Regions from separate parts of the Alkalihalobacillus sp. MEB130 genome, predicted to be linked through region 1. Evidence: predicted binding sites of a transcription regulator. Region 1 holds the regulator's gene; the other holds the start of a gene.
The links. Region 1 encodes Rex, which represses fermentation and respiration genes when NADH is low (regulators of the CRP and FNR family bind a similar motif). Its sites were predicted from a motif close to TTGTGAAATATTTCACAA; they were not measured.
Positions count from the first base shown of each region.

Region 2: N0O92_RS12445 (NarK family nitrate/nitrite MFS transporter) is a predicted target of Rex. The motif match lies at 1,959-1,976, and genes of this name have one in related genera.

Region 1 is NZ_JAOANA010000024.1:12,709-16,392, reverse strand. Features, by position in the region: gene N0O92_RS19540 (DoxX family protein) at 1-201, opposite strand, end outside; gene tatC (twin-arginine translocase subunit TatC) at 440-1,192, opposite strand; gene N0O92_RS19530 (twin-arginine translocase TatA/TatE family subunit) at 1,210-1,392, opposite strand; gene N0O92_RS19525 (redox-sensing transcriptional repressor Rex) at 1,482-2,117, opposite strand; gene N0O92_RS19520 (ABC-F family ATP-binding cassette domain-containing protein) at 2,741-3,684, shown strand, end outside.
Region 2 is NZ_JAOANA010000011.1:54,669-58,352, forward strand. Features, by position in the region: gene nirB (nitrite reductase large subunit NirB) at 1-1,852, opposite strand, end outside; gene N0O92_RS12445 (NarK family nitrate/nitrite MFS transporter) at 2,213-3,523, shown strand; gene N0O92_RS12450 (glycosyl hydrolase family 18 protein) at 3,583-3,684, opposite strand, start outside.

The sequences.
Region 1 (3,684 bases):
AAATGATACGTAGTTCGGATACATTAGCGCCTCACCACTCATGACCGGATTGGCAACGGAACCTTGTAAATATCCACCTGCGTTAAAATCACCAGTTACTTTGCCCCATCCTGCAGTTAACCATGACCACCCTAGATACACTCGTAATACTACCCAAATTCCTGCCATGTACTTGTTCTCTCTAAAGAATTGTCCAATCATTGTAAATCCTCCTTTAAGGTAAGTTATTTTTTTAACTCACATAACAATGTGAAGTTTCATATTCGGTATTTAATGCCTTGCTCATCTATTCACATTTTTATGTGAAGTTTTTCACAACCTCTACACTCATAGTATAGAACACTGTACACCTTTTTGCTACCTTATTACATTCTTTGTCAAAGTTTGTTCATCTTTTCACATATTTCACGTAAAAAAAGAGTGAATGCTGTGACGCACATCACTCTTTTAACTCTTTTTCTCTTTCTTTTTCTAACCTTTGTACTTTGCGATAAGTCAAATAAGAAACCCAAATGCTAAATTCATAGAGCAATAATAACGGGAGGGTCACCATTAAATGAGACATAATTTCCGGCGGCGTAATAAAACCCGCTATTACTAACAAAATAAAATAAGCAAATTTACGTACTTGAGCTAAGAAACTCGGGGTGAGCATTCCTAATCTAGTGAAAAACATGACCACAACTGGCAGTTGAAACAATAAACCAAAAGGGATCGTAATTTGAAATAGAAAAGAAAAGTACTCATTTATGCCATACTGCTCTGTTATTCCTAAACGTTCTGATAAGTTCCCCATAAATTGAATAATAAAAGGAAATAGAATGAAATAGGAAAAAGAAATACCTACTAGAAACAAGATAAAAGCAAATGGAATATAAGCTAATGTGGCTTTTTGCTCCTTTTCATGCAGGCCCGGACTTACAAACGCCCATAACTGATAGAGAATAACGGGAAATGTAAGAATAAGTGCACTAGCAAAAGCAAATGTCATGAACACCCGAATGGGATCTGTCATCTTAAATGCATTCATCGGCAAATCTTGAGCTGTCGGTGTACTTTGTAAGTATGTGATTAGTGGTGTAGCTAAAAAGAAGCCGGCAATGAGTGCCACAATGAAGAAGATTAACGTGATAATAATTCTTCGTCTTAGTTCTACAATGTGGTCCATTACCGACATGTCTCTTTGTTCCATTTATAAACCCTTCCTACTTAGGCTTTATCGTTTTCTTTTTTCTTGTTATCATCTTCATCTGCTAAGCCTTTTGTCGCGTTTTTAAATTCACGTAATGTATTCCCAGCAGCTTTTCCTAACTCTGGTAACTTCTTTGGACCAAAAATTAGTAAAGCAACAATCGCAATAAGCGCAATGCTGCCTGCTCCTAATCCACCCATAGGTAGCACCTCCTTGTCCTATTTCTAATTATAGAGTGTGATTATATAGTTCGCAATGACTTCCATTACAGTTACCAATCATTTCAAACTTATCCTGGATAATGTTTCAGAAAATAAACAAGCGCCTGTAACTCAACTGATAAATCAATATGATGCACACGAACATGTTCAGGAACATCAAGTCGAGCCGGCGTAAAATTTAAAATTCCTTTAATACCGTTAGCTACCAACTGATCTGCTATCTTTTGTGCAGCCACTTGTGGAACGGTTAGAATGGCAACTGTTACGTCTGGGTCAATGATTTTTTCAAAATCATCTAAATGATAAACGGTCACCCCGCCTACCTCTTCCCCAATTTTTTCTTCAGCAACATCAAAAGCTTTTACAATTCTTGTGTTATTATTTTTCGAAAAATTGTAATGTAAAAAAGCAGTTCCTAAATTACCGACTCCAACTAGAGCAACTTTCGTCTGCTCATCCTGATCAAGTGTTTTCCGGAAAAAAGACAGCAAGTAATTTACATTATACCCATACCCTTTTTTCCCAAGTGCTCCAAAATAAGAAAAATCACGTCTGATCGTAGCAGAATCTACTTTCACTGCTTCACTCAATTCTGTTGACGATACACGTTGCTTTCCCGAAGCAGACAAATTCTCCAAAAATCGATAATAAAGCGGCAACCTTTTTGCTGTTGCCTGCGGAATCTTCGTTTGATCTACTTTCATCCATTGCCTCCCTCCTACCATCGTCAAGTTGGCAATTCAAGACTATGGTTATTGTACACCATTTCACAGAGTTTGTAATCGTTTTACCCCTCTGTTCATGAAGTTGTTGAAAGATCTATTCTACGATACACTTAAGAGGTACTACAAAAAAGCGGTTTTCTTTTTTTGTAGTACCTCTTAAGCAATGAGCGGAGCCGCCGTTGTGGGTTTAGCTTTTTGAGTGATCTTCTCAAAAAGCGTACGGCGTGTGGAGCCATTGCCACTTTGTTCGCACTTTTTAAGTAAAAAGCGGTTTTCCTTTTTAGGATACCTCTTAAGCAATGAGCAGAACGCCGTTATGGGTTTAGCTTTTTAAGCGATCTTCTTAAAAAGCGTACGGCGCGCGGAGCCATTGCCAGTTTGTTCGCTCTTTTCAAGTAAAAAGCGGTTTTCCTTTTTAGGATACCTCTTAAGCAATGAGCAGAACGCCGTTATGGGTTTAGCTTTTTGAGCGATCTTCTCAAAAGGCGTACGGCGCGTGGAGCCATTGCCAGTTTGTTAGCACTTTTTATATGTAAAAAAGCGGTTTTCTTTTTTATGGTATCTCTTAAAAGAAATGATCTTATGAGTTAGGAATGAAATCTATGATTATTTTACAATGTATAAATATATCGAAATCCTTTGGTATCGATCCAATCTTAACAAATATCAAGTTAGATATTCAAACCGGAGAACGCGTGGCTCTTGTTGGTCGTAATGGAGCTGGCAAATCAACGTTGCTTAAAATTATCGCTGGTCAACTTTCATATGATAGTGGACAAGTGATGATGCCAAAAGGCACAGAGCTTGGCTATCTCGCTCAAAACACAGGGCTGGAATCGGAACTGTCGATATGGGAAGAGATGCTAACGGTATTTGCTCCTCTTCAAAAAATGGAAAAACAAATTCGCGATTTAGAATTACAAATGTCCGATCAACGTTTGCTTGAAGACGAAAATCGTTATTCCAAACTTTTAAAAGAATATGATCAGCTTCAAATTACCTTTAAAGATCAAGGCGGCTATCAATATGAAGCTGATATTCGTGGTGTATTAGCTGGAATGAATTTTGGTGATTTTGATTATGGAACAAAGATTTCAACCTTAAGCGGAGGGCAAAAAACAAGATTAGCATTAGCAAAATTATTGTTAACAAAGCCTGATCTTCTTATTCTCGATGAGCCAACCAACCACTTAGATATCGCGACCCTTACGTGGCTTGAGCAATACTTGGTTGGTTATAAGGGTGCTATCTTAATTGTTTCGCACGACCGTTACTTCTTAGATAAAATCGTCACGACAGTTGTTGAAATCTCTCGAACAAAATCAACGAAATTTACAGGTAACTATAGTGCTTATCTTGATGAAAAAGCAAAGCGATACGAATTAGAGTTAAAGCAATATGAGAAGCAGCAAGACGAAGTAGCAAAACTAGAAGACTTTATCCAACGAAATATTGCAAGAGCATCGACAACGAAGAGGGCGCAAAGTAGAAGAAAACAATTAGACCGAATGACCTTACTCGATCGTCCTGCTGGATCTGAGAAATC
Region 2 (3,684 bases), on a different contig from region 1:
GCATTCCGAGATCTTCCCATACGGCTGGCAATTGGTCTTTTTCTAACCCGTACAATCCAATTCGCTGTCCGCCAGTAATTTTCAGAAGCTGCACATCATATTTCTCTGCGACATCGGCTAACTTCCGTAAATCTTTTGCTGTCGTTACTCCACCATACATTCTTGGAATAACAGAATACGTACCATCTTTTTGAATATTCGCATGCATTTTTTCATTCACTAAACGAGAATCTCTTTCATCTAAATAAGAAGGATGAACCATTCCTAAGAAATAATTAAGAGCTGGTCGACATTTTGAACAACCCTCCTCGTTTTTCCAATCTAACACGTTCATAACCTCTTTAATCGTTTGAAGCCCTTTTTCACGAATTTCAGAAACAACCTCATCCCGACTTAATGTCGTACATCCACAGACAGTCTTTTTCTCTTCCGCATGTGCAAATTCTTCACCTAGTGTGTAAGCAATGATGTCCTGAATTACCGGCTTGCATCGTCCGCATGACCGCCCAGCATTTGTACATCCGCCCACTTGCGCAACGGTCGTCAGTCCTTCTTCTTGAATGGCATTGACGATTGTTTCTTTGCTAATTCCGTTACACCCGCACACGACCTCATCATTTGGCATGCTAGCAATATCGCTGCCTTCTGTGTTATTTCCTGATTGAAGAAAAGAAATAGTAGTAGATTCAGACACATCTTGCTTTTCATTCAACATTCTAAACAATCGGTTGCTGTCCTTCGTATCACCGTATAACACAATGCCAACGATGCGATTATCCCGTATTAATACTTTTTTATACACACCTTCGTACTCGTTGTGAACGACGATCGCTTTTGATGTTGGATCATCATAGATTTCTCCCGCTGAGAACAAATCAATTCCAGATACTTTCAATTGTGTTCCCGTGATGGAACCTTCATATCCTGTTTCTTTTTGTCCACAAAGTGTTTGAGCAAGAACTTTTCCTTGTTCATATAGAGGAGCAACCAAACCATATACAATTTCCCGATGTTCAGCGCACTCTCCAACTGCATACACATGAGGAACATTAGTCTCCATATAGTCATTCACGACAATTCCACGATTGACATATATTCCACTTTCACTTGCTAGTTTGACATTTGGTTTAATTCCTGCAGCCATTACGACTAAATCTGCTTTTGTTTCTGTTCCATCTTTAAAGCGAATACCTTCCACTCGGTCAGATCCCGTCAATTCAATCGTTGCTTTTTCCATTAAGAAGTTCATGCCTTGTTCTTCTAATTCTCGTTTCAGCATAGAGGACGCTACTGCATCAAGTTGTCGTTCCATTAAGTGTTCCATTAAATGCACAACGTCGACTTCCATACCTAGATGAATCAACCCTTTGGCTGCTTCTAACCCTAGTAACCCCCCACCAATAACAACGGCTTTTTTATACTGCTTAGCGGTTTGGATCATTTCTTCACAATCTTTTATATCACGGAAACCAATAACCCCTTCTTTGTCAGCTCCTGGCACTGGTAAAATAAATGGCAATGAGCCAGTTGCTAAAATTAATTCGTCATAACGAGTTTCTCTGCCTGTTTCAGAGATCACTTTCTTTTCTTCTGTATGAATTTCTGTAATTTCTTCCCCTGTAAACAACTGAATGTTATTAGACTCATACCAATGTAAGTCATTTATAATCGTCTCATCAAATGTCGTATTTCCTTGCAGTACATTTGATAGTTGTATGCGGTTATAGTTAGGATGAGGTTCGTTTCCAAAGATCGTAATCTCGTATAAATCACGATTCACTTTTAAGATTTCTTCAATAACACGAACTCCTGCCATCCCATTTCCGATCATAACCAATTTCTTCTTACTCATTTTAATCCCTCCATGTTGTTCACCATTTCACATTCTCTGTTTCTATGCTCATTGTAGGACATAATTTTCTGCTTTTATGTGAGTTACATCACACTTTGCCAATTTTTTGTTCAGAACTTCACAAGCTTTTCATTAGAAAGCTTGTTTAATGTTTTTTCTATTATGTATTTATGTAATTTCAAAAAAATAAATTCCGTGTCTCATCTTATTATATATACCTTACAAAACGGCCCTAACTCCTTAGTAAAAATAAAATTTTGTGATATTCATCACTTTCACATCAGTCCGTTCTTTGTATGATTTGGGTGTGATCAAAAGAAGTATTGTAAATACATTAATCCATTATTGGGGGAAAAGAACATGGGAAGAATAAAAGAATGGAATCCAGAGAACGCAGAATTCTGGGAAAAGGAAGGAAAAAGGCACGCAAAGAGAAACTTATGGATCTCCGTACCAACACTCATGCTCGCCTTTATCGTTTGGCAAATTTGGTCAGTGGTAGCGGTAAGATTAAATGACATTGGCTTTGCTTTTACAGATGAACAATTATTTACATTAGCAGCAGTTCCGGGACTTGTGGGTGCATCCTTACGATTTGTATACACATTTGCTGTAGGGAAATTCGGAGGGAGAAACTGGGTTGTATTTTCTACAGGAGTCCTACTTATTCCCACACTCGGTATTGGATTCGCTGTACAAAATCCGGATACACCGTATTGGGTTATGTTAACGTTAGCCGCTTTATGTGGACTTGGAGGCGGTAACTTCTCTTCAGCTTTAGCAAACATCAGTTTCTTTTTCCCGAAAAAAGAAAAAGGAACAGCTCTTGGTATTAACGGTGGATTAGGAAATATGGGTGTGTCAGTTGTTCAGTTTGTTACACCACTTATTATTGCTGTTAGTACATTTGCTTTTATCGGCGGAGAAGGTCAAGTTCTAGCAAACGGTCAAGAAATTTGGTTACAAAATGCAGCATTCATTTGGGTGATTCCCATTGTCGTCATGACGATTGTTGCCTACTTCGGAATGGATAATCTACCAACGGCTCAGCAGTCTGTAAAAGATCAATTTGTCATTGTAAAGCGCAAGCACACATGGATTATGACGATTTTATACGTTGCAACATTCGGTTCTTTTATCGGTTACGGAGCAGCATTTCCATTACTGTTACGCTCTCAGTTCCCTGATTATGTTGCATTAGCGTTTCTAGGTGCATTTCTAGCAGCAGCCTTTAGACCTGTAGGTGGATGGGTTTCTGATAAATTTGGTGGCGCAAGAGTGACGACTTATGTTCTTATTGCTATGACACTAGGAGCTCTATCTGTCATCTATTTTATTGGTCAACAAAATTTCGCAGGATTTTTAACATCATTCTTATTGCTATTTATAGCAGCTGGTATGGGATCTGGATCTACTTTCCAAATGATTCCGATTATATTCCCAGTAAAAGAAGCAGCTCCGGTTCTTGGCTTTACAGCAGCCTTTGCCGCATATGGATCATTTTTTATCCCGCAGTTATTTGGTTGGTCTGTTTCAACAACAGGAACACCTATTTCAGCACTGTATTATTTCATAGCGTTTTATGTCATCTCCATCGTCTTAAACTGGTATTACTATCAAAGAAAGAATGCCGAAGTTCGTTGTGATGATATTAGTAAAAATGCAGCGTAAACTAAAATGCAACGAACGAAAACACCACTTGAACATTTGTTCGAGTGGTGTTTCATTTCTTATTGCACATTAATATGATGGTCCATATAGGCCCAATTTTGCGGAAATGGCAGTCGAGTTTCCCAAAACGTTACTCCTGCTAATCCGTAAAAGTCTACCAA